Regions from separate parts of the Clostridium perfringens genome, predicted to be linked through region 2. Evidence: riboswitches for the same ligand, from Rfam matches in the RefSeq annotation. Region 2 holds a riboswitch; each other region holds the start of a gene.

Region 1 (8,291 bases), 1.3 Mb from region 2:
AGAAGTTAGAAGTAAACTAGGAGATTCACATTTAGGCCATGTATTTTGTGATGGACCAGAGGATTTAGGTGGATTAAGATATTGCATAAATTCTGCTTCTTTAAAATTTATTCCAAAGGAAGAATTAAAGGAAAAAGGATATGAAGAATATTTAGAGCTTTTTAAATAAAGTTAAGTATTTTTAAGATAAGGATATAATAAAGGAAATAGAAAAGTAGGTGTTTTAATGGGATTCTTATTAAACAATGATGGAGAAAATGATTTTCTTTTAGCTGATACTTATTCAAAGGATGATATCTTTTGGATAACTTTAAGAGGATTAATATCTAAAGGGAAAATTGATGAGGCTGAGGATATGCTTTTTAAAGAGGCAGAGAAAAATCCTTCTATGGAAATATATGAAATAGGAGAGAAAATGTATAGCTTATTAGCTAATAAAAGTGAAGAAGAACTTAAAAAATATAATTTCTCCAAAGAGGAAATTGATTTAGGTTTAGAAGATTTAAAGAGATTAATAGATAAACATAGCTTATAGTCTACTGTATATAGCAATAAATCAAAATAAGGGGAGATAGTTATGAGAAGTTTAAATAAAGAAGTTTTTCTTAAGAAATATCCTCATGTAGAAGAATATATAGAGAAAAATAAAATTGAATTTGAAGATTTACAAAGGATATATAAGGATTTTGTAAAGTTTGAGGGTTCTTATTATAATCAAGCTGATTTTATAGCCAATATACTTCGTTCTAATGAAAATGTTCATTCTGTTAAATCAAGGATAAAAAATCCAGATAGATTAATAGAAAAAATAATTAGAAAAACAGAAGATAGAAAAGAAAAGTATGGTGAAGATTTTTATTTTAATGAAGATAACTATAAAAATGAAATAACTGACTTAATAGGAATAAGGGTTTTACATATATTTAAGGATCAATGGAAGGATATACATGATTTCATAATAAAGACTTGGAATGTAATTGAAATAACAGCAAATATAAGAGATGGAGATGATAGAAGTATTTTTGATAATCTAGGTATTGAAGTTATATCAAGACAATCAGGATATAGATCAGTTCATTATTTAGTTGAACTAAACTTTACCCAAGATAGTACAACAATAGCTGAGATACAAGTAAGGACTATTTTTGAGGAGGGGTATGGAGAAATTGATCATAGACTAAGATATTCCCATCAAGAGATACCAGAGATCTTAAAATCTAATCTTTTACTTTTTAATAGAATTGTAGGAAGTGCAGATGAAATGGCTTCCTTAATAAATATGCTAAATAATAATTTAGATGATAAAGACAATTATTATGAAACTAAATTAAAAGAAAAGGATGAAGAAATAAGAAAATTAAAAGAAGAAATTGAAAAGTTAAAATAATTTAAATGGGCTACATTTATGTATCTTATAAATAAAACTCATAAACATTTACTGAAATTATTAATGAATTTTATTTTTAAGATTTAATGTAGCTCTTAATTTTTAGAAAATATAATGTTAATAAAATATTAACTAAATGTGAATAGAAATAAAATAAATAAGGGGTTTTAATAAATTTTGGGATAATTTAAGAAAATTCAAACTTTGATTTTATAATCTTTAGGTAGTAAAATGAACATAGTTCACTGTGAGTTTTATTAATGGTATTTAAAGAAATAATATTAATAAAAGTCACACTTAGAATAAGTAAAAACTTACGAAAGGGTGATAATAATGAAGAAAAAATCAGTTGGAATTACCATGGCTGTCTTCTTGTTAGGAATCTTCATGGGAGCTATTGACTCTGGTATAGTTTCACCAGCAAGAGATATAATAGCTGATGGATTAAAAGTTTCACAAAATGCTAGTGTTTGGGTTGTAACAATATACACCTTAGCATATGCAGTATCAATGCCTCTTATGGGAAAACTTTCTGATAAGTATGGTAGAAAAAAAGTTTACATGGTTTCAATAACTCTATTTGGACTAGGTTCTTTACTATGTGGGGTATCAGATTACGTAAATAGTTATACATTCTTATTATTCTCAAGAGTTATAGAAGCAATAGGTGGCGGAGGTATAATGCCAATAGCTACAGCGTACATAGGAACATCATTCCCAGTTGAAAAAAGAGGTTCAGCTTTAGGGATGATTGGAGGAGTATATGGAATAGCAACAGTTGTAGGACCAACCTTAGGTTCAGGAATACTTTCTATTTTTGGAGATAAAAACTGGGGATTTTTATTCTTAGTAAATGTTCCAATCAGTATAATAATATTACTTATGGCAACTAAATTAGAAGAAAATACTTCTGCACAAGGAATTAAGAAATTAGATGTTTGTGGTTCAGGAGTATTAACAATATTAATTTTATCTTTAATGTATGGAGCTACAAACTTAAAATTCTATGATTTTGCTAATTCAATAAAATCACTAGATGTTTGGCCATATCTTTTAATATTTATAATATCAATTCCAATATTAGTTTGGGTGGAAAAGAAAGCAGAAGATCCAGTAATAAACTTATCTTACTTTACTAATAAGGAAATAGCTATAACTTTAATATTAAGCTTTGTTGTAGGTTGTGGATTAATGGCAACAGTATTTATTCCTCAATTTAGTGAAAATATATTAAGAACACCAATGGGTAGTGGTGGATATATAGTTACAATATTTGCAATATTTGTAGGTATAGCAGCACCTTTAGGTGGAAAATTCATAGATAAAATAGGAGTTAAAAAAGTACTATTAATAGGTATGTCTTTAGTTATCATAGGAAATCTTTATCAAGGATATGTAACAACTAAACATCCAGGTATGGTTAACTTAATAATAGGTTTAGCTATTATGGGATTTGGTTTAGGATTCTCTATGGGAACACCAATAAATTACTTAATGCTTAGTTTAGTACCAGATAATGAGGCTACAGTTGGACAATCAGCAGTATCATTAATTAAATCCATAGGTATTGCAGTATCACCAAATATTCTTATTAACTTTATATCAGATGCAGGTAGAAGAGTACCAGAAGCATTACAAAAAGTTATGCCACATGTAGATGGAATGTCTAATATAATGTCAAATAGTGGTGGAGCTTCAAATGTTGCTAATTCAATGGGAAATGCCAGCGTTACTAATATATTTAGTCTTATAAAAGGAATGGTACAATCACAATTTGCAGCTTTAGGAGACAAATTTGCAAATAATCCTCATATGAATATTGATATGATTGAAAAATCATATATGCAAAGTTTAGATGGAGCTAAAGATGCAATAGAAACTGCATTCCAACAAACTATGAATACAGGATATACTAAATTATTCTTAACATGTGCTATTATAGCTTTAATAGGATTAATATTAACAGCTATGTTAAATAATAATTTAATAACAATGAAAAATAGAAGATTAGAAAAGAAGGAAAAAACTAATTGATAAAAAATGTTTTTTGAGTTATGATAAATAAAAACAAATAATTTTAAGATATTGCTAGGGGTGCTGTAAAAGGCTGAGAGGGATAATAAGTCCTAACTCTAATAACCTGATTTGGTTAATACCAGCGTAGGGAAGTATATTTTAAGTTGTGATTTTTCATATTAGAAAATATTATTATGATTAATTAGAGAATATATTTTTAAAAGGTTTAGCAATATTGCTAAACCTTTTTTTGTTGGTATAAAAGTCTTAAGAATATAGAAAAGAGGTGAAGGTATGATTGTTAATGGTAAGAAAGTAGAAAAAGGTGAACTTAATACAGTTTATGATTTACTAAAAAGTTTAAATGTAAATAGTAAGAGAGTTGTTGTAGAACTAAACAAAGAGATAGTTAATTCCTGTAATTATAATGAAATCTTACTTAATCATGAAGATGTAATTGAGATTATTGCCTTTGTTGGTGGAGGATGATTAAGAAGTATTTAAGAAGTCTAAACAATAAAAGGTGAGTGAAAATAAAAGAGAAAAAAGATAAGAGGGACCTTTATGAATATAAAGATTAATGAAAAGTGGAGAGAGGTAAAAGAAAATTGCACAGTATATTCTTTAAAAAATAAAGAATTTCCTGATTCTCATGTTATAGTTTTAAATGGATTTCCACTTGTAGAAGATAAGAAACTTAAGGATGGAGATAGGATTGTCTTTATAAAAAAGGGAATTATGCCTAATAAAGAGGAGTTAGAAGAACTAATGGTATCTAGGCATACACCAGGTATTCATGAAAAACTAAAAAGAATTAAGGTTTTAATAGCTGGATGTGGAGGCCTTGGATCTAATATTGCTATTTCCTTAGGAAGAATAGGGGTTGGAAGTATAAGCTTAGTAGACTTTGATATAGTAGAACCTTCTAATTTAAATAGGCAACAGTATTATATTGAGGATATTGGAGAATTTAAAGTAACTGCTTTAAAAAGAAACTTAATTAGAATAAATCCTTTTATAAAAATAGAAGCTTTAAATCTTAAGCTTTCTGAAGATAATATGGGTATTTTACAAGGCGCTGACATAATAATAGAAGCCTTTGATAATCCAGATTATAAAGCCTTATTAGCTAATTATGTTCTAGGTAATATGAAGGACAAATTTTTGATTTCCTCTTCAGGAATGGCTGGTTTTTATGATTCAAATTTAATAAAAACAAAGCAAATAACAGATAATTTTTATATTTGTGGAGATTTGGTAAATGAAGCTAAGGAAGGCTGTGGATTAATGGCTCCTAGAGTGGCTATATGTGCAAATCACATGGCTAATTTAGTTATAGATATAGCTGTTAACAAAATAGAATTTTAAAAATAAATAATAGTAAAAATAGAGTGGATTTTAAGTGCTTTTTAGACAGAGTTTATATATAAAAAATAAAATACTAGTCTAAAATATGAAGAAATAAGAAGAGTAGTGAGTAGAAAAGGGGAATTTTTTATGGACAAGTTAATAATAGGTGGAGTAGAGATAAAAAATAGACTTTTTGTTGGAAGTGGTAAATATCCTTCAAATGAAATAATAAAGGATATTTTAGAGGGAAGTGGCTCTCAAGTTATAACTTTAGCCTTAAGAAGGGTAGATTTAGATAATAAGGAAGAGGATATTCTTCAAAATATACCTAAGGATGTAATACTACTTCCTAATACTTCTGGGGCAACTAATGCAGAGGAGGCTATTAGAATAGCAAGGATAGCAAGAGCTATGGGATGTGGAAACTGGATAAAGATAGAAGTTATATCAGATTCTAAGTATTTGCTTCCAGATAATGAAGAAACCATAAAGGCAACTAAGGTATTAGCTGATGAAGGATTTATTGTCCTTCCTTATATGTGTCCAGATCTTTATGCAGGAAGAAGATTAATAGAAGCTGGAGCGGCAGCTGTAATGCCACTTGGTGCACCAATAGGAAGTAATAGAGGGTTAAAGACTAAAGAATTGATTCAAATAATGATAGATGAATTAGATATTCCTATTATAGTTGACGCAGGTATAGGAAAGCCATCACAGGCTATGGAAGCTATGGAAATGGGAGCTGCAGCTTGTTTAGTTAATACTGCCATAGCATCCTCAGAAGATCCTATAAATATGGCTAGAGCTTTTAAAATGGCAGTAGAAGGTGGCAGATTAGCTTATGAAGCTAAAATGGGAAGAGAATCAAAGTTTGGAAATGCTTCATCTCCACTTACTGGATTTTTAGATTAGGAGATGATTTAATTGAGTTTTTATGATGTAGTAGAAAAATATAGAGGTTTTGATTTTTATGGATATTTTGATTCTGTAAAAAAGGAAGATGTATTAAGAAGTATTTATGAAAGAAAGAAGAGACCAGAGGATTTACTTAATTTAATATCTCCTATGGGAGAAGAGGTTTTAGAAGAAATGGCTCAAGAAGCAAGAAATCTCTCTTTAAAATATTTTGGAAGAACAATATTACTTTATACACCTATGTATATATCAAATTATTGTGTAAATAAGTGTTCATATTGTGGGTATAATGTAGAAAATAAAATATGTAGGAAAAAATTAAATCAAGAAGAAATAGAAAAAGAGGGGGAAGCTATTTCAAAGGATGGATTTAAACATATTCTAATATTAACAGGGGAAAGTGAATATCATACTCCAGTAGAGTATATAGAAGAGAGCATTAAAACTTTGAAAGAGAAATTTCCTTCAATAACCATTGAAATATATCCAATGACAGAAGAGGAATATAAAAAGGTGGTAGAAGCAGGTGCAGAAGGGCTTACTGTATATCAAGAGACCTATGATGAAAAAGTATATGATAGGGTTCATGTGGCTGGTCCAAAGAAAAATTATAAATTCAGATTAGAAGCTCCAGAGAGAGGAGCAGAAGCTGGAATGAGAAGCATAAGTATAGGAGCCTTATTAGGATTAGCTGATTTTAGAATAGATGCCTTCTTTACAGCAATGCATGGAAAATATTTAAGAGATAAGTATCCTCATATAGATATAAGTTATTCAGTTCCAAGAATAAGACCCTGTGAAGGAGGGCTTAAAAAGTTAAATGAAGTTGAGGATAGGGAACTAGTTCAAATACTTTTAGCCTATAGACTATTTGATCCTCAAGGAGGAATAAATATATCTACTAGAGAAGGAAAGGATTTTAGAAGAAATTTAATTCCTTTAGGAGTAAGTAAAATTAGTGCTGGAGTTTCAACTGAGGTTGGAGGCCATTCTTTAAAAGAAAAAGGTACAAGCCAATTTGATATAAATGATGAAAGTTCTGTAAGTGAAGTTAAGGAATTAATAAAAAGTCAAGGTTATCAACCTATATTTAAGGATTGGCATAGATTTTAAAATAATTTTTTATTAAAATGGTGATTTTTATGTTTTTAATAACCAATAGAAAGTTAGTAAATAGGGAAAGATATTTTAATACCATAGAGGAAGCAGGTAAATATGGTGTTAAAAATATAATTTTAAGAGAAAAAGATTTAAGTACAGAGGAATTAATAGAGGTTTATATAAAAATAAAAGAGTTAGTTCCAGAGGAAACAAATATAATATTAAATTCCAATATTGAAGCAGCAAGGATTTTAAAAGAGAAGTTTATTCATTTAAGCTTTAATGATTTTAAGAGAAATTTAGAAGAAATTAAATCCTTAAAGGTTGGAGTATCTGTTCATTCTATCTTAGAGGCCCTTGAGGCTGATAGATTAGGGGCAAGCTATATATTAGTATCTCCTATTTTTGAAACGCAATGTAAGAAGGACGTAACTCCTAAGGGAATTAATTTTATAAAAGAGATTAAGGAAAAGGTAAATTGCAAGGTCATAGCCTTAGGAGGAATAAATGAACTTAACTTTAAAGAAGTATTAGGGGCTGGTGCTGATGATTTTGCATGTATGTCACTTTTATTTATGAGTAATAATATAAAGAAGTCCTTAGATACTTTTAAAGCTCTTTAAATATATCTAGATTTATATGAAGGAAAATGTAAATTATATGATTATTAATAGAATTATGGTATAATTGATATTAATTAATAATTACAATTTGTTATCAAAGGAGAATTGCTTATGTCATTTGAGAGAATAGATATTTCAGATAGAAGTGAACAAGAAGGAAGAAGTTGTGTAATCTTATATAACTTTGGAAATAAGGAATTAAAGAAAATACAAAACTTTGCTAGAATAATGGGAATAAAAGATCAAATAGTTTTAAATTCTAAAAATGGAGATGAAACTATAAAGAATATATTAGAAGATAAAATTGAAAAAATAGAAGGTGAAGGAGTTAAAGAAAGAGCAATAATATTTAATGCCATAGCTCCTGGAAAAGTTCATATATTTTTAGAAAACTTAAAAAAAGTAGGCATACAAAGACCTTTAGTTGCAATGGTTACAGAAACATCTATTAATTGGACTATTGATGTTTTAGTTAAAAATTTAATAGCTGAAAGAAGAGCATTAAGATCAGGAGATATGACTACTCACGAAAATAACTAATTTACAAAGTTTTTAATTTGTATTAATACAGAGAAATTAAATATTTTTTATACTTAAAATCTACAGATATTTTATCTGTAGATTTTTTTGAATTATGAAATTTTCTAAGAAGTTTTGTTTGTTAGTTCACACAATAAAAATAGGTATCAACTTTATTTGGGTTATGAAATCCAGTATATTTATTTGAGTTTAATTAGATCTTTTAAATTTTTTTCGAGTCAATTCTGTAAAAATAATAAATAATAAAACATTAACAATAAGTACTATTATGCTTCCTTCCAGTTTGCATAGACCTCCTGAAAGGAGTTTATTCCCTAAAAAATTAACTTCAAGTAAATTAGGATAATCACTAGCTAAAG
Region 2 (8,291 bases):
TTAAAATTTCATTTACTTTAGCAGTTATTTCATAAATTTTATTTAATTCTTCAAAAGTTGTAGCTCCAATTCCTACAGCATGATAGTCATTTATAAGCGGATCTCCTAAAGAATCATCCTTGTATGATAATTCAAAAACTGTAGTTTTTAATTCATATCCTTCTTCAAGACCTAATCTCTTAGCCATACTTCCTGCTGCCACATTTCTAACTATTACTTCTAAAGGAACTATTTCAACTTTCTTACATAATTGATCTCTATCATTTAACTTCTCTACAAAGTGAGTTTTTATTCCTTCTTTATTTAACATCTCAAAAATAAGACTAGTAATTTCGTTGTTTAATACTCCCTTGCTTTCTATTTGAGCTTTTTTTTCTCCATTGAAAGCTGTAGCATCATCCTTATAATGAACAATTACCATATCCTCTTTATCTGTTGCATATATTTTTTTAGCTTTTCCCTCATATAACATTTCTAGTTGATTTACCATTATAATTCCACTCCTTCTCCATTTTCTGCTATAAATTTATGTTTCATGTCGATTCTAAATTGAATTAATTTTTCTCTTAGTTCTGGATATTTTAATGAAAGCATTTGGACTGCTAACATTCCTGCATTATAACTATTATTTATTCCAACAGTGGCTACAGGAATTGATTTTGGCATCTGAACTATTGATAGTAATGCATCCATTCCCTCTACTGCTGCTCTCACTGGAACTCCTATTACAGGAAGTATAGTATGAGAAGCTATAACTCCAGGAAGATGAGCAGCTAATCCTGCTCCTGCTATAATTACTTCACAGCCTTCTTTCTCAATTTTTTCTAAAGTTTCAATAAGTTTTTCTGGAACCCTATGAGCTGATAAAATATAAGCATTATAAGGAATTCCAAACTCTTTAAGAGCATTTCCTGCTCCCTTCATAACATCTATATCTGATTTACTTCCAAAAAATATTGCTACCTTCATTAAAATTTCCTCCCTATATTTTAAAGTTTTAATAATACTTATTTTCTAGATAACCCTAAAGACCTAACTTAATTTTTTAAAGCTATACAGCTATATCATCACATATGAATATAAAGCTTAAAACTCAAGTGAAAATTTAATTTCTTAACTGGTTATACCTGTATTATGAAATATATGCTTTATGAAATTTTTAAGATAGAAATTTATAATCTTCTTAAAAAGTTAGAGATAATATATAATATAAAACCGTAATCTCTTAATTAAGCTAGTCCTTTAGTTCTATCTAAGAAATAATTTAAAACTTATAAACTTATTTTCTAAAATAATCTACACCTGATTTAAATAGTTTTTGATCAAATTCTCCTGGTATGTTTTTATAAAGATTGTCTCCAATTCTCTCTGAATGACCCATCTTACCTAGGATTCTTCCATCTCTACTTATTATTCCTTCTATTGCTAAAGATGAACCATTAGGATTATATGGCATATTCATAGCCATATTTCCTTCTAAGTCTACATACTGAGTAGCTATTTGATCATTTTCTACTAACTCTTTTATTAAAGCTTCTGGTGCAACAAATCTTCCTTCTCCATGTGATATTGGAATACTGTGTACCTCTCCAAGAGAAACCTCATTAAACCAAGGAGATTTCTTAGATGTAATTTTAGTTCTAACTATGGATGACATATGTCTATTTATATTGTTATAAGTTAAGGTTGCCATATCTTCTTCAATATCAATTATTTTTCCGTATGGAAGAAGTCCTAACTTAATTAAGGCTTGGAAGCCATTACAAATTCCAAGTATTAATCCATCTCTCTCATTTAAAAGCTTCATAACTGAATCTTTTATCTTAGGATTTCTAAATATTGTTGCTATAAATTTAGCTGATCCATCTGGCTCATCTCCTGCTGAGAACCCCCCTGGCAACATAATTATTTGAGATTTGTCAATTTCTTTTTTAAGCATATTTATTGAATCAATTAAGGCTTCCTTATTTAAATTTCTAATTATAACTTCACTTACCTCAGCACCTTCTTTTTCAAAGGCCCTTCTACAATCATACTCACAGTTAGTTCCTGGGAATACTGGTATAACTACTCTTGGTTTTTCTACCCTTGTTATCTTTGATTTAAGTTTTTCTTCTATATGCATTTGTCCATTATCTAAAATATTAGCCCCGTCTTTATCATTATTTATTAAGTCTGAAACGCACTCTTCTTTATCTTCAGTTTTAGATTTAAATACATACTCAAGCTTTTCTTCATAAGCTTTTTCTAATTCCTCTAAAGAAACCTCAAAATCATATTCTTCACATTTTATAACCCCATCTTTTATTGTGCTTCCTATAACCTTATAATTAGTTCCCTTAAACTCATCCTCAAGGTTAACCCCTTCTTTAACCTCTAATATTAAACTTCCATAATTAAATCCAAAAAGTTCTTCTTTAGAAATATTATTTAATATTGCCCCAATTCTATTTCCTAGTGACATCTTAGTAATTCCCTCTGATACCCCACCAAACTTAAGAGAGTATGCTGAAACCACCTTTTCTTCTCCTATTAACTCATAAAGTTTTTCTAAGTTATTTTTAAATCCTTCCATTTCTAAAGTTCCATCTTCTAATTTCTCACCTTTCATAAGAACTAAAGTTGATCCTATATTTTTAAACTCAGGTGAAATAATTCTTGAAGCCTTTTCAAGACCTACTGCAAAGGAAACTAAAGTTGGTGGAACATTTAACTCTCCAAAACTTCCTGACATTGAATCTTTTCCACCTATTGCAGGTAATCCTAAATCCATTTGTGCCTTATAAGCTCCTAGTAATGCTGCAAAAGGCTTGCCCCATTTTTCTTCATCTCTTAATAATTTTTCAAAATATTCTTGGAAAGTTAATCTAACTTTTTTATAATCTCCTCCCATAGCAGCTATTTTAGTTACTGATTCAATAACTGAATAAAATGCCATGTGGAATGGACTCCATACTCCTAAATAAGGATTAAATCCATATGTCATTAAAGAAGCATCTTTACTTTCTCCTCCTAAGACAGGAATTTTAGCAGCCATACCCTCTGCTGGTGTTAATTGATACTTCCCTCCTAAAGGCATAAGAACTGTTCCTCCACCTATAGTTGAATCAAATCTCTCAATTAATCCTTTTTGACTACAAACATTTAAATTTCTTAAAGATTTTAGCCATTCCTCTTTAACGTCAAAGTTTTTAACTTCATATGGATAAACACTTGGTGATTTTACTTTTAAAGAAATTTCTTGTTTTGCCCCATTTGTATCTAAGAAACTTCTCTTTATATCAACTATAGTTTTATCCTTCCAATTCATTCTTAACCTATCAGTATCTGTAACTTCAGCCACAATTGTAGCTTCTAAATTCTCTTCTTCTGAAAGTTTTATAAATCTATCTGCATTTTCAGAGGAAATAACAACAGCCATTCTTTCTTGAGATTCTGATATGGCAAGTTCAGTTCCATCTAATCCCTCATATTTTTTAGGAACTTTATTTAAATCTATATCAATTCCTCTGCATAATTCTCCAATTGCTACTGATACTCCACCAGCTCCAAAGTCATTACATCTTTTTATCATTTGAGCTACTTCTTTATTTCTAAAAAGTCTCTGAATTTTTCTCTCTGTTGGAGCATTTCCTTTTTGAACTTCTGCTCCACATTGATTTATTGATTCTTCTGTGTGTTCCTTTGAAGAACCTGTAGCCCCACCAATACCATCTCTTCCAGTTCTTCCTCCAAGAAGTATTACAATATCTCCCTTTGAAGGTTCAAGTCTTATTACATTTTCCTTTGGCGTGGCAGCTATAACTGCACCTACTTCCATTCTCTTAGCCGCATAATTTGGATGATAAATTTCTGATACTTGTCCAGTTGCAAGGCCTATTTGATTTCCATATGAGCTATATCCATGAGCAGCTCCTAAAGTTATTTTTCTTTGAGGTAATTTGCCCTTTAAAGTTTCACAAATTTCAACTGTTGGATCTGCTGATCCTGTAACCCTCATAGCTTGATAAACATAACTTCTTCCTGAAAGGGGATCCCTAATAGCTCCCCCTAAACAAGTGGCTGCTCCTCCAAAAGGCTCTATTTCTGTTGGGTGATTGTGTGTCTCATTTTTAAACATTAAAAGATATTCTTCAGTTCCCTTATCTGTTTCTATTTCTATATTTATAGAACAAGCATTTATTTCTTCTGAAACATCTAAATCATCAAGTTTTCCTCTTTTTCTTAGCTCCTTCATGGCTATTGTGGCTAAATCCATTAACTTAACTTCTTTATTATTTAAGTTCTCCCCATAAACATAGGCTCTTGAATTTTTATAATCTTCATAAGCCTTTTTAATAGGTTCAGAATACTTGCCCTCTTCTATATAAACATCTTTTATTATTGTTTCAAAAGTTGTGTGTCTACAATGATCTGACCAATAAGTATCAATAACCTTAATCTCAGTTATTGTTGGATTTCTATCCTCTGATTTAAAATAATCTCTTATTAGTTTTAAATCTTCTAAACTCATAGCTAAAGATTTTTCTCTATGGAAATTTTTAAGTCCCTCTTCATTTAAACCTAAAAAGCCATTTAAAATCTCAACCTCATTAGGTTCCTCTAAGTTTTCTTCTAAGACTTTTGAAAGTGGACTAACTTCCCTTGAATCAACAGGATTAATGTAATAAGATTTTATTTTATTTATCTCTTCCTGATTTAAATTCCCTTTTAAAATAAGTACTTTTGATGATTTAACAGGAACTTTTTCCTCCTCAGTAAGAAGCATTATACACTCTGAAGCTGAATCAGCTCTTTGATCATACTGTCCTGGTAAATATTCAACACCAAAAGCTATTTCATCTTGTCCTATTTCAAAATTTTCCTCATATACTCTATCTACTGGAGCTTCTGACAAAATAGTATTTACAGTTCTTACATACTGTTCTTCTTCCATATCTCCTAATATGTATTTATTTAAAACTCTTACATCCTCCAAAGCTTCAATCCCTAAATTATCTTTAAAATCCTTAAGTAATATCTGACTTTCTACATTAAAACCAGCTTTTTTTTCTACAAATACCATTCTAATACCAGACATTTTAATCCCCCATTCAAAACACGAACATTATTAATGATTAAAAATTAATCATTCGTTAATTAAACATTACCACCTTAAATACGTATTGTCAATATTTAAAATTATTTAAAAATTCGTTTTTTAGATGATTTTAGACGTATTTATATTGTTTTTATTAATTAAAGTTCGTATTTAAGAATAAAAATAGAGATATATTAAAAGTCTCGAATAATATTTTTTAATATATCTCTAATATTTTTAGTCTTCTCTTAAAAGATTTATATCCTTTCCTTCTAGAATCTTATTCATATTTCTTATAGAGCACATTTTTCCACACATTGTACAACTATCTTTATGTTCAGGAGTAGATTCTTTTCTATATCTAATGGCTTTTTCACTATCTATAGCTAAAGAAAACATCTCGTCCCAATCTAGTCTTTTCCTAGCATCACTCATTTTATTATCTATGTCCCTTGCCCCAGAAATTCCTTTTGCTATGTCAGCTGCATGAGCCGCTATCTTTGTGGCAACTATTCCTTCCCTTACATCCTCTAAATTAGGAAGTCTTAAATGTTCTGCTGGTGTTACATAACAAAGAAAATCTGCTCCATAAGAAGCTGCCATAGCCCCTCCTATAGCACTTGTTATATGATCATATCCTGGTGCAATATCAGTTACTATTGGTCCTAAAACATAAAATGGTGCTCCATGGCATAATTTTTTCTCTAATAAAACATTAGCTTCTATTTCATTCATTGCCATATGCCCTGGACCCTCTATTATTACTTGTACATTTCTTTCCCAAGCTCTTTTTGTTAGCTCTCCAAGAGTAATTAATTCTTTGATTTGTACAGCATCAGTTGCATCAGCTATTGAACCTGGTCTACAAGCATCCCCTAAACTTAAAGTTAAATCATACTTTTCACATATATCTAATAATCTATCAAAATATTCATAGAAAGGATTTTCTCTATTATTTAATTCCATCCATGCAAAAAGAAGAGATCCTCCTCTAGAAACTATATTAGTAAGTCTTTTATTTCTTCTAAAAGTTTCAATTGTTTCTCTATTTAATCCAGCATGTATAGTAACAAAGTCAACTCCATCCTTTGCATGTTTTTCTACAACTTCAAAAAATTCATCAACAGTTATATCTTTAAGCTCTTTATCATAGAAACCTACTACATCATACATTGGTACAGTTCCTATCATAGCCGTAGAAACTTCTACAAGTCTTTTTCTAAAATCATAAGTTTTACCATAATTACTTAAATCCATTATAGATTCTGCATTCATATCTATTGCTTTTTTAACTTTTTCTAACTCTAATTCTATATTGGCACAGTCCTTTGAAATTCCTAGGTTAACATTTATTTTAGTTCTTAACCCTTGTCCAACACCTTCTGCACTTATACTTTTATGATTTTTATTAGCTGGTATTACAATTTTTCCTTCAGCCATTAAATTCATTAAAGTTTCAATATTAATTCCTTCTTTTTCTGAAACTACTTGCATTTCCTTTGTTATTATTCCTTTTTTAGCAGCATCCATTTGAGTTGTATAATTCATATTAGTTCTCCTTATTTTAATTTTTTAACTGCGCAGTTAAATTAATATAGGATCCTATTTTTTTATAAAAAATAAAAGCTTGCCATAAGGCAAGCTTAATAAACACTTATATAGATACATTTATAACTTTTTAAAGTATAAATATAAATAAACAACAGTTTATGCTTCCCTACGGTAGTACTAACTACATCAGGTTTTAAGGGTTAGATAGATATTATCCTCTCAGCATATAAAATGCACCCCTAGCACTTACGATTAAATATTCACTTTTTTTAAATTATACTATCAATTTTTTTCAATTTCAAGTAAATTTATAAAAATAAGTAATAATATACTTAATAATTATTTAAGCTAAATATAAAAAATATACTAAATTAAAACCAAGTAAAATATAAGTAGAAATTAAAAAAGCTTTAGAATAAGTTCCTATCTCATTCTAAAACTTTCCTAACTATTCCGATTTATATATTATAATTTAAGTTTTCTCTACAAAACAATGGAATTTTAAAAGCCTGTATGACAAAATCCACCGCCTCTATTTACACTTTTAAGTTTAGAAACATCATCTGTTTTTATAAAATTAGCTTTATAATATTTTGCTAAAACCATCTGAGCAATTCTATTTCCTTTTTTTATGTATATAGTTCCATATGGATTTCCGTTCTTATCTAAATAAATATATGTTTTTAATAACTTTTTATAAGCTTTTTTTCCTTCATCCTCATAAGAACTTATATCATGTCCTTTAGATTCTAAATAGTCGCTTAATCTTACTTCAGTATAATTATTTTTTAAATCATCTAATATACTTATATCATTAGCTATCTCATAAGGAAGATTGGCTATATTATAATTATTTTCTAAAATTACTGATATATCACTAACTGAATCAGCATCAATAGTTCCTATTGAGTTTGAAATTTTTAAGTTTGTTCTTAAAGAAAGTCCACTTCTAGCCCTAATTTGAAGCTCCATATTATCAGGAATTGCAAACTTTAACCCTAGTGGAATTGCAACCTTTTCAAAAGGTCTTATAACCATATCCTCTGCTGCAAAAAGGTCTGCTCCTGCGGCTAATGGTGTTTCATATTTAGGTGTTTCTCCATTTTTATCATATTGAATATATACATCTCTCACTCTTTGTTCTCCCGCCATAAAATTCACCTCCATCTTTAGTAAAAATTATATTTTAAAATCCCCCTATTAACAAATGTGTAAATCATCCATATTCTTAATTGAAAGTTGTATTATTAACATTTTGTTAATATATTTTCTTTATTCTTACATTTACAACTTATTACTTTTATTAAGAATTTTTTTATAGAAAAACTTAATTTTCTATAAAAAAATAACAGGTTTAATCTCTCTAACCTGTTACTTTTTACTTATTTAAAATTATTTTTAAAAATTATTTCTATTCATGTTATATATACAAATTCCAGCAATAGCACCTGTTATAAATACAGTTGCTAAGTTCCATATCTTAAATATATAAACTCCAAAATAATGAACTAACACAATTAAAATTAAAGCTATAACTATGTGGATAATCCATTCCCACTTAGGCTCTATTTTAAAAGCTCCAAACATTTTATCAGTTAACCTTATTTTTTTATCAATTAATCCATATAAAACAGCAAATAGAATTGTTGATATAACAAAC
Region 3 (8,291 bases), 990 kb from region 2:
CTTCTATCCTCTATAGATCTATCATGTTCTACATGGTTTTCTGCTTGATCTCTAAATATGGCCATATTTTAATCCTTCCATAGGTTATTAGCTGCATATTTTAATATTACATCGCAGCAATGTGGACAATAACCATTTTTCTCCATTTGATTTACCATTGAATTATACTTTCTATCTTGATCTTTATCTCTTACTCTAGATTTAGTTATTATTCTTGATAAATCCTTAACTGAAGCTGTTAGTTTCTTTTCAATAGCTTCTTTTAGTGGTTCATAAGATCTATAGTCCATTTTTCCGCCACTTCTAACTATATAGAACATATATGATGTTACATCTGCCCTAAATCCCTTGGAAGAAGATTCTGATATTCCTATTTGTTCCTCTATGCTTCTCATAAATTCTTCATCTGGCTCTAACTCTTCACTAGTTGAAGAATCCTTAAGTTTTGTTTTATTTACATAAGCCTCTGCATTATCTATATAATTATTAAATAAACTTTCTGCTTGCTCCTTAAAAGAGTGAATAAATGCCTTTGTAATTTCTTTTTCAAGAATCTTATTATATTCTTTTCTTATGGTATCTTGAATATATCCTAAATATTTCTTCTTATCCTCTTGAGATATATCCATATCCTTAACAGATTTTATTATACTTTCCATAACGCTTAATGGATTTATACACTTATGCTCTGCATTTGATAGAGCATTATCTATTGCCTTTATAATAAATCTTGTTGAAATTCCCTTCATGCCTTCCATGGTTCCAGCTTCTTCTTTTAACTCTAAAACATCAATTCTCTTAGTTGTTCCCTTTTCAACAATTTCCTCTCCATTATAAAGTTTAAGTTTAGTAATTGGATCAACTTTCATAGAAGGAAGTAATCTTGTTAATATAGCAAACATTGAAGCAATTTCCATAGTATGAGGAGCTATATGAGCATCAAAATTAGATTTCTTTAATATTTTTTCATAAATTTTAATTTCTTCACTAAGCTCTAAACAATATGGAACTTCAATTTTTACTATTCTATCTAAGATTGCTTCATTAGTATGATCTGATTTAAATTTATTCCACTCAGCTTCATTAGAATGAGCTATTATAAGTCCATCAAAATAAATCATTGATCCCTTACCTGGTGAAGGAATAGATTTTTCTTGAGTTGCAGTTATTATGGTGTGTAAATATTCCACATCATTTTTAAATACTTCAATAAATTCAACTAACCCTCTATTACCAACATTAAATGCACCATTTAATGAAAATATTCTTGGATCATCCTCTGGATACATGTCCATTTTAGAAATATCAATAGATCCTGTTAAAATTGAGGTATCTTGATTATTAGGATCTACTGGAGGTACAACTCCAATTCCTTTTCTAGAACGAATTGAAAAATTCTTTGTTGAAACTGGAAACTTTTCATATTCTCCACCAAATTCATTTAATAATCTATACTTACAAACTGGACATAAATCTCCTTCAATCTCAACACCTAACATATCCTCAAATTCTTTTCTTAAATGTTTAGGTATTAAATGCAGTGGCTCTTCATGCATAGGACATCCCTCTAAAACATATACTGGCGGTGCTGTTTCTAAAACTCTTTTAATTGATTCTACTAAAGAGGATTTACCTGCTCCCACAGGTCCTACTAAGTATAATACTTGTCTTGCTTCTTCTCCCCTCATTGAAGCTGAATGAAAATAATTCATTAATTTCATAACAACTGTATCAATTCCATAAAAGTCTTCTTTAAAAAAGTTATATCTCTTTATTTTTTCATTCCCATATATCTTTTTAATTTTTGCATTTTCCTCAGGTCTTAATATTTCAAAGCCCTTATCCATAATAAGATCATAAATCCTTTTATGAGAAAGTTTTGCAACATCAGGATTATTTTTTACAATTTCTAAATAATCAAGAAATGTTCCCTTAAACTTCTGCTTATTATGTTTTTCCCTATCACTTTTTATAAACTCTTTAAAATCCATTGTAATCCCTCCTTTACCCTAAATATATTCCTTATCTATTATGTTCTATGACAAAATATCCTTATAAAACAAAAAAGAAATTAGTAAAACTAATTTCTTTTTCCATACTTTTCATAATCTCTTAAGGTTGTAAGAATAAAAGGGCCATACTTTGTTATTTTCTGCTCTCCAAAGCCCCTAATATTTTTTAAATCCTCTTTACTTTTAGGATTTTTATTTATTATCTCCATAATCATTGAATCTGTAAAAACTATGTATGGTTTTACTCCTTCTCTTCTTGATATATCTTTTCTTAAAATACGAAGTTTCTTGAAAAGTTCTAAATCCATGCACATGCTTTCTTCATTATTATTAACCTCTAAAAGTACCTTTTCTTCTCCCTTTAATATTCCTATAGATTTTCTATTTAACTTTAGCATAGAATATGTTCCTTCTTTTCTCTCTAAAGCCTTAATAGATAAAAGCTCCTTTATTATGTCCTTTATATACTTACTTGTATATTCTTTCATTATTCCAAAGGTTGAAAGCTCGTATAGCTTATATTTTTCAATCTTTGGCCCATGAATCCCCCTTAAAATATCTATTAAAACACTTTCTCCAAAGGCTTCCTTTGTTCTATATATACATGATAATATTTTTTGTGCCTCTAATGTCATATCTATTAAATCACTATTTTTTAAGCAGTTAGTACAATTGTTGCAATACTTTATGGAATTTTCCTCTCCAAAATAATCTAAAATATATTTTCTAAGACACTTATCATAATTACAAAACTCTATTATTTTTTCTAGTTTTTTAAGCTCTATAGTTCTTCTAGATAGTTCTGTAGTTGAACTTATTAAATAATCCATGACTCTTATATCTTGCTCTGAATAAAGAAGATAACACTTAGCTAAGCTTCCATCTCTTCCTCCACGGCCTATTTCTTGATAATAATTTTCTATACTTTTTGGAAATGTTGAATGTATTATAAACTTAACATCAGGCTTATCAATTCCCATACCAAAAGCATTTGTAGCAATCATAACCTTAAAATTATCATTTAAAAATTCTTCTTGGTAATAATTTTTTTCCTTATCTTTTAAGGATCCATGATATTTCCCTACACTTTTCCCTCTATAAAGCATATGTTTATAAAGTTCTTCAACTTCATTTTTAGTTGAGCAATAAATTATTCCTGACTCTTCCTCATGTTCACTTATAATTTCACTTATAATTTCTAATTTATCAACTTCTTTTAATACATTTATCTCCAAATTATCTCTACTAAAGCTACCCTTATAAATAAAGGGATTATAAAGACCTAAAAGTTCAATGGAATCCTTCATAACTATCTCTGTAGCCGTAGCTGTAAAGGCTGTAATAATTGGTCTTTTCTTTAAATTACAAATAAATGGTTTTATCTTGCTATAACTTTTTCTAAAGTCATGGCCCCACATTGATACGCAGTGAGCTTCATCAACTACAATTTGTGCAATATTAGCTTTTTCTATATTATCTAAAAAATATCTATTTTCTAATCTCTCAGGTGATACATAAAGAAGCTTAAATTCTCCTTTTATGAATTTCCTAATTATATTTTTAACCTCTTCAAAGTCATTTCCTCCACTTATATAAGCAGCATTAATTCCTAAGGAATTTAAGTTATCAACTTGATCCTTCATAAGAGATATTAAGGGAGAAATAACAAGTGTTGTTCCTTTAAAAATATAAGCAGGTATTTCATAACATAAAGATTTTCCTCCTCCAGTAGGTAATATACAAAATACATCCTTTCCATTTAAAATCTTATCTATTACCTCCTGTTGCCCTTTTCTAAAGTCCCTATATCCAAAAATATTATTTAATACCTCAAACTCTCTTCTCATATCCTTCTCCTAAAATCACTACTTATCTAACTTATATAAAATTAAGACCACATCTAAACTAAGCATATGTAAAATAAAATTTATACCTATTTAAAATTAAGGTTTAGTTAAAATAGTCCTTAAATTATAAATATTATACTATAAAATAAACTCTAAATAAAAAAGAGATTCTATAACTTAAGAACCTCTTTTTGATTATTTCATATTTTAAGTTTAATATTCAAAAATTTTTATTTACTAAGAATATTTAAAAATTCCTTACTTTTTTCTCTTATATTATCACTATTTAACAAAGCAGATATGACAGCTACCCCATCTAGATTTTCTAAAATATCCTTATTTAAGTTATAAGGAGTTATACCTCCAATTCCATAAAGTGGAATATTAGAAACAGATTTTATCTCTCTTAAGGTTTCTAAGGTCATTAATGTTGCATCATCTTTACTATTAGTTGAAAATAAAGCTCCAACACCTAAGTTATCTGCTCCCTCTTTTATAGCTTTTAAAGCTTCCTCTTTATTATGAACAGTAACACCTATAACTGCATCCTTTGGCATTATTTCTCTTGCTATGAAAACTTCCATATCATCTTGTCCTATATGAACTCCATTAGCTTTTACTGCTAAGGCTACATCTATTCTATCATTTACTAAGAATAATGCTCCAAACTCATCACAAAGCTTTTTTAACTCCTTAGCTTCCTTACACATTTCTTTAGTTTTTTTATTCTTTGCTCTATATTGAACAATGGATACCCCTCCAATTAAAGCTTCCTTTGTTTTTTCTAAAAGCTCATTAAAGGGAATTCTATAGTCTGTTACTAAATATAATTTTTTGTAATCTTTATTAATCATAAATAACCTTCTCCCTTTCCTTTATTGTTTCATCATTAATAATTGAAAGTTCATCTAAAAGATTATGCTTAAATGTCATTAACCCTTCTTTTTCTCTTAATCTTTCCTCAGCTAATTCTCCACATATTCCCCATGTAGATACTGCTTTAACCACTTCTTTAAATCTTAAATCTTTATGGTCATAAAAACTTAAAGCTAGTGTTAATAAAGCTCCTAACATACATCCAGTACCTGTAATTTTACTCATTTTATAAGTTCCATTTTTAACACTTGCACTTTCTTCTCCATTAGTTATAAAATCAACCACTCCAGAAACAACTACTATAAGATTTCTTTCTCTTGCATATTCCTTTATCTTATTTTTTGTATTTTCACTTAAAGAATCATCAAAGGAATCTATCCCAATTGAATTTGAAGTTTCACCTATAAGGGTTTTTATTTCAGCTAAATTACCCTTTATAAGTGAAGGCTCTCCCTCTAGTATTAATTTTTTAGCAAAATCTTTTCTAAGTTTTGATGCTTGTACACCTACTGGATCTAAAACAGAGGGAATTCCTTTTTCCTTTGCTATTTTCATAGAAATCATTGATGACTCCATTTGGTAAGGCTCTAAAGTTCCTATATTAACTAATAATCCATTAGCCATTTTTGTTATATCTTTTAATTCATCATGATGGGTAGCCATAAGAGGTAAGCCTCCATAATTAATGGTTACTTGTGCTAAATCATTAACTGTAACATAATTAGTTATCATATGTATTAAAGGATTTTCTCTTTTTAAAACTTCCATTTTTATTCCTCCTAGTAAAATTTATAGAAATGATGTGTTGGTCCAACACCCTTTCCAAGTTCAAAGCCATTTTTTATAGCACCTGTAATATATTCTTTTCCACCTCTCACAGAATCAACTATATTCATTCCCTTTGATAAATTAGCTGTAATAGCTGATGATAAGGTACATCCTGTTCCATGAGTATGCTTTGTATTTATTCTCTCTTCATTAAAAAGAGTAAAGTTTTCACCATCATATAAAATATCTATGGCCTCTCCTTCTAAATGTCCACCCTTAATTAAAACATTTTTTGCTCCTAATTTTTTAAGATCACAGGCTGCTTTTTTCATATCTTCTATTGTAAGTATTTCTCTACCTAATAATTCTTCTGCCTCTGGTAAATTTGGAGTTATCAAAGTAGATATAGGTATTAACTTTTCTATTAAAGTATTTTTTGCATCATCTGATAAAAGCTTAAATCCACTTTTTGAAATCATAACAGGATCTAATACTATTTGAGGCAATTTTTCTACTCTTCCTAAAGCATTACTTATGGCTTCTATTGATTCAATTTTAGATACCATGCCTATTTTTATGGCTCCTACTTCTATATCATTAAAAATAACATCTATTTGTTTTTCTATTATTTCAGGAGTAACATCCATTATTCCAAAAACTCCTTGAGTATTCTGAGCTGTTATGGCAGTTATTATACTCATTCCGTAAACTCCATTAGCAGAAAAAGTTTTTATATCAGCCTGTATTCCTGCTCCCCCCGAACTATCTGACCCTGCAATTGTTAATGCATTAAATAATTTACTCATATTTTTCACTCCTTCTAAAAAAGAAAAAGCATATACAGCCCTAAGGCTATATATGCTTTAAAATCAATTTAAATATATGTGTCTCTTGGGCTTCCCTACGCTGGTATTAACCAGATCAGGTTAAAGGGTCAAGAAATTTCATTTCTAATCTCAGCCAGACACTACTGGCACCCCTAGCTATTTTTTATGCTATTTTCTAATCCAAATGATATCATAGTCACCCTTCTTTTTCAACATACCTTTTTTGAAATTTTTTAATTTAAGGATTATAATCTTAAATATATGATGAAGCTTAGGAGGATATTTTATGGTTAGCTTAGTTTTAGAAGGAGGAACTTTTCGTCCTATTTTTAGTGCAGGAGTTATGGATGCTCTTCTTGATAATAATATAATATTTCCTTACTGTATTGGAGTTTCAGCAGGAATAACTAATGGTTTTTCATATTTTTCTAATCAAAAAGGAAGAAATATTGAAATATTAAAAAAATATAGAAATGATAAGAGATATTTAAGTCTTTCTAACTTCTTTAAGTGTAGAAGCATCTTTGGTTTAGATTTTGTATTTGATGAATTAGCAAATAAACTCTTCCCTTATGATTTTAATGCACTTTCAAATTATAAGGGAAGAGTTTTAGTAGGTGTTACAAATGCTAACACAGGAAAAACAGAATACTTAGATGGAAAAGTTAAAGATGAAAAATATATGGCTTTAAGAGCAACTTGCGCTATTCCTATACTTTTCCCAGCAATAAAAATAAATGGAAATGAATATTATGATGGTGGACTATTAGATCCTATTCCAATAAAAAAAGCTATAGCAGATGGAAATGAAAAACACTTAATAGTTCTTACTAGACCTAAAAGTTATAGAAAAACCTTAGGAAAAAGTAATAAGTTAGCATCTAAAATAGTGGGACGTAAATACCCTAACTTAAAAGATACATTTTTATCAAGACATATAAAATATAATGAAACAGTAAAATTTTGCGAAGAATTAGAAAGAGCTGGGAAGGCGATTATAATAAGACCAAATGAAGATGAAGCTATTGAAAGTTTTGAAAAAGATGTAACTAAATTAGAAGAGGCTTATAACTATGGATATAATGCCTGTATAAAAAACTTAGAAAAAATAAAGGCTTTATTTTAATATTAAGCTCTATTTTAAATCTTAATTTATATTTTAAAATTATTTTTACCATAACTAAAAGAGACTACATAAAAAATTTCATGTAGTCTCTTTTAGTAAATAAAATTAAATTTATCTTTAAAGTCTTTTGCAACTTTCTCTTTCTATTAGTTTTACAGGTAAAACTATTTTCTTAGCTATTTCTCTTCCTGTTCTCATTCTCTCTAAAAGTGTCTCAACGGCAATACTTCCCATATGATCTGTAAAAACTTTTATTGTTGTCAAGGAAGGTGTCAAAAATTTAGCAGTACATATATCATCAAAACCTAATATACTTATATCCTCTGGTATTCTTAATCCTTCTTCAAATATTGCTTTGTAGGCTCCTATGGCCATAGGATCACTAGCTATAAAAAATGCTGTAGGAAGATCCTTCTCTTTTAATACCTTCTTCATAAGTTCATAACCATGCTCTGGTAAAAATCTTCCCTTTAGAACCCACTTTTCTTTATAGTTACCCATTTTCTCCATATATTCTTTAAAGGTTTTCTCTCTGTAATTTACCTTTCTTATGGACTCATTTCCATTATGAGGAATTGATTCACCACCTAAATATCCAATATCTTTATGGCCTAAGGATGTTAAATAATCTAAACAAATATTTACTCCATACTTAAAATCTACTACCACTGAATCGTATTTCCACTCTTCTGGAGAAGAATCTACAAAAATTATGTTCTTAGATAGCTTTTCCATTAAGCTTATCTCTTCTTCTTCAAATATTCCAATAGCTAATATTCCATCTAAATCCCTATATTCTCTTGTTCCTTCATTGATTATCTTTTGAAAATCTATT

What was found. Region 2 has a riboswitch for thiamine pyrophosphate ahead of thiC (phosphomethylpyrimidine synthase ThiC). Riboswitches for the same ligand answer to the same signal wherever they lie in the genome.
Positions count from the first base shown of each region.
Region 1: it holds a riboswitch for thiamine pyrophosphate, as region 2 does, so the genes downstream of both, thiS (sulfur carrier protein ThiS) here and thiC (phosphomethylpyrimidine synthase ThiC) in region 2, are expected to answer to the same signal.
Region 3: it holds a riboswitch for thiamine pyrophosphate, as region 2 does, so the genes downstream of both, thiD (bifunctional hydroxymethylpyrimidine kinase/phosphomethylpyrimidine kinase) here and thiC (phosphomethylpyrimidine synthase ThiC) in region 2, are expected to answer to the same signal.

Region 1 is NZ_CP065681.1:1,486,203-1,494,493, forward strand. It holds gene msrB (peptide-methionine (R)-S-oxide reductase MsrB) at 1-169, shown strand, start outside; gene I6G60_RS07320 (DUF6483 family protein) at 227-535, shown strand; gene I6G60_RS07325 (RelA/SpoT domain-containing protein) at 578-1,387, shown strand; gene I6G60_RS07330 (MFS transporter) at 1,721-3,421, shown strand; TPP riboswitch at 3,468-3,571, shown strand; gene thiS (sulfur carrier protein ThiS) at 3,698-3,892, shown strand; gene thiF (sulfur carrier protein ThiS adenylyltransferase ThiF) at 3,968-4,771, shown strand; gene I6G60_RS07345 (thiazole synthase) at 4,901-5,665, shown strand; gene thiH (2-iminoacetate synthase ThiH) at 5,678-6,781, shown strand; gene I6G60_RS07355 (thiamine phosphate synthase) at 6,811-7,392, shown strand; gene I6G60_RS07360 (DUF3783 domain-containing protein) at 7,504-7,932, shown strand; gene I6G60_RS07365 (CPBP family intramembrane glutamic endopeptidase) at 8,122-8,291, opposite strand, start outside.
Region 2 is NZ_CP065681.1:2,773,780-2,782,070, forward strand. It holds gene purC (phosphoribosylaminoimidazolesuccinocarboxamide synthase) at 1-490, opposite strand, end outside; gene purE (5-(carboxyamino)imidazole ribonucleotide mutase) at 490-969, opposite strand; gene I6G60_RS13005 (phosphoribosylformylglycinamidine synthase) at 1,280-5,080, opposite strand; gene thiC (phosphomethylpyrimidine synthase ThiC) at 5,318-6,628, opposite strand; TPP riboswitch at 6,778-6,882, opposite strand; gene I6G60_RS13015 (dUTP diphosphatase) at 7,133-7,783, opposite strand; gene I6G60_RS13020 (hypothetical protein) at 8,030-8,291, opposite strand, start outside.
Region 3 is NZ_CP065681.1:1,788,137-1,796,427, reverse strand. It holds gene yhbH (sporulation protein YhbH) at 1-65, opposite strand, end outside; gene I6G60_RS08705 (PrkA family serine protein kinase) at 69-1,991, opposite strand; gene recQ (DNA helicase RecQ) at 2,081-3,859, opposite strand; gene thiE (thiamine phosphate synthase) at 4,090-4,713, opposite strand; gene thiM (hydroxyethylthiazole kinase) at 4,706-5,503, opposite strand; gene thiD (bifunctional hydroxymethylpyrimidine kinase/phosphomethylpyrimidine kinase) at 5,515-6,309, opposite strand; TPP riboswitch at 6,385-6,494, opposite strand; gene I6G60_RS08680 (patatin-like phospholipase family protein) at 6,617-7,456, shown strand; gene I6G60_RS08675 (LacI family DNA-binding transcriptional regulator) at 7,574-8,291, opposite strand, start outside.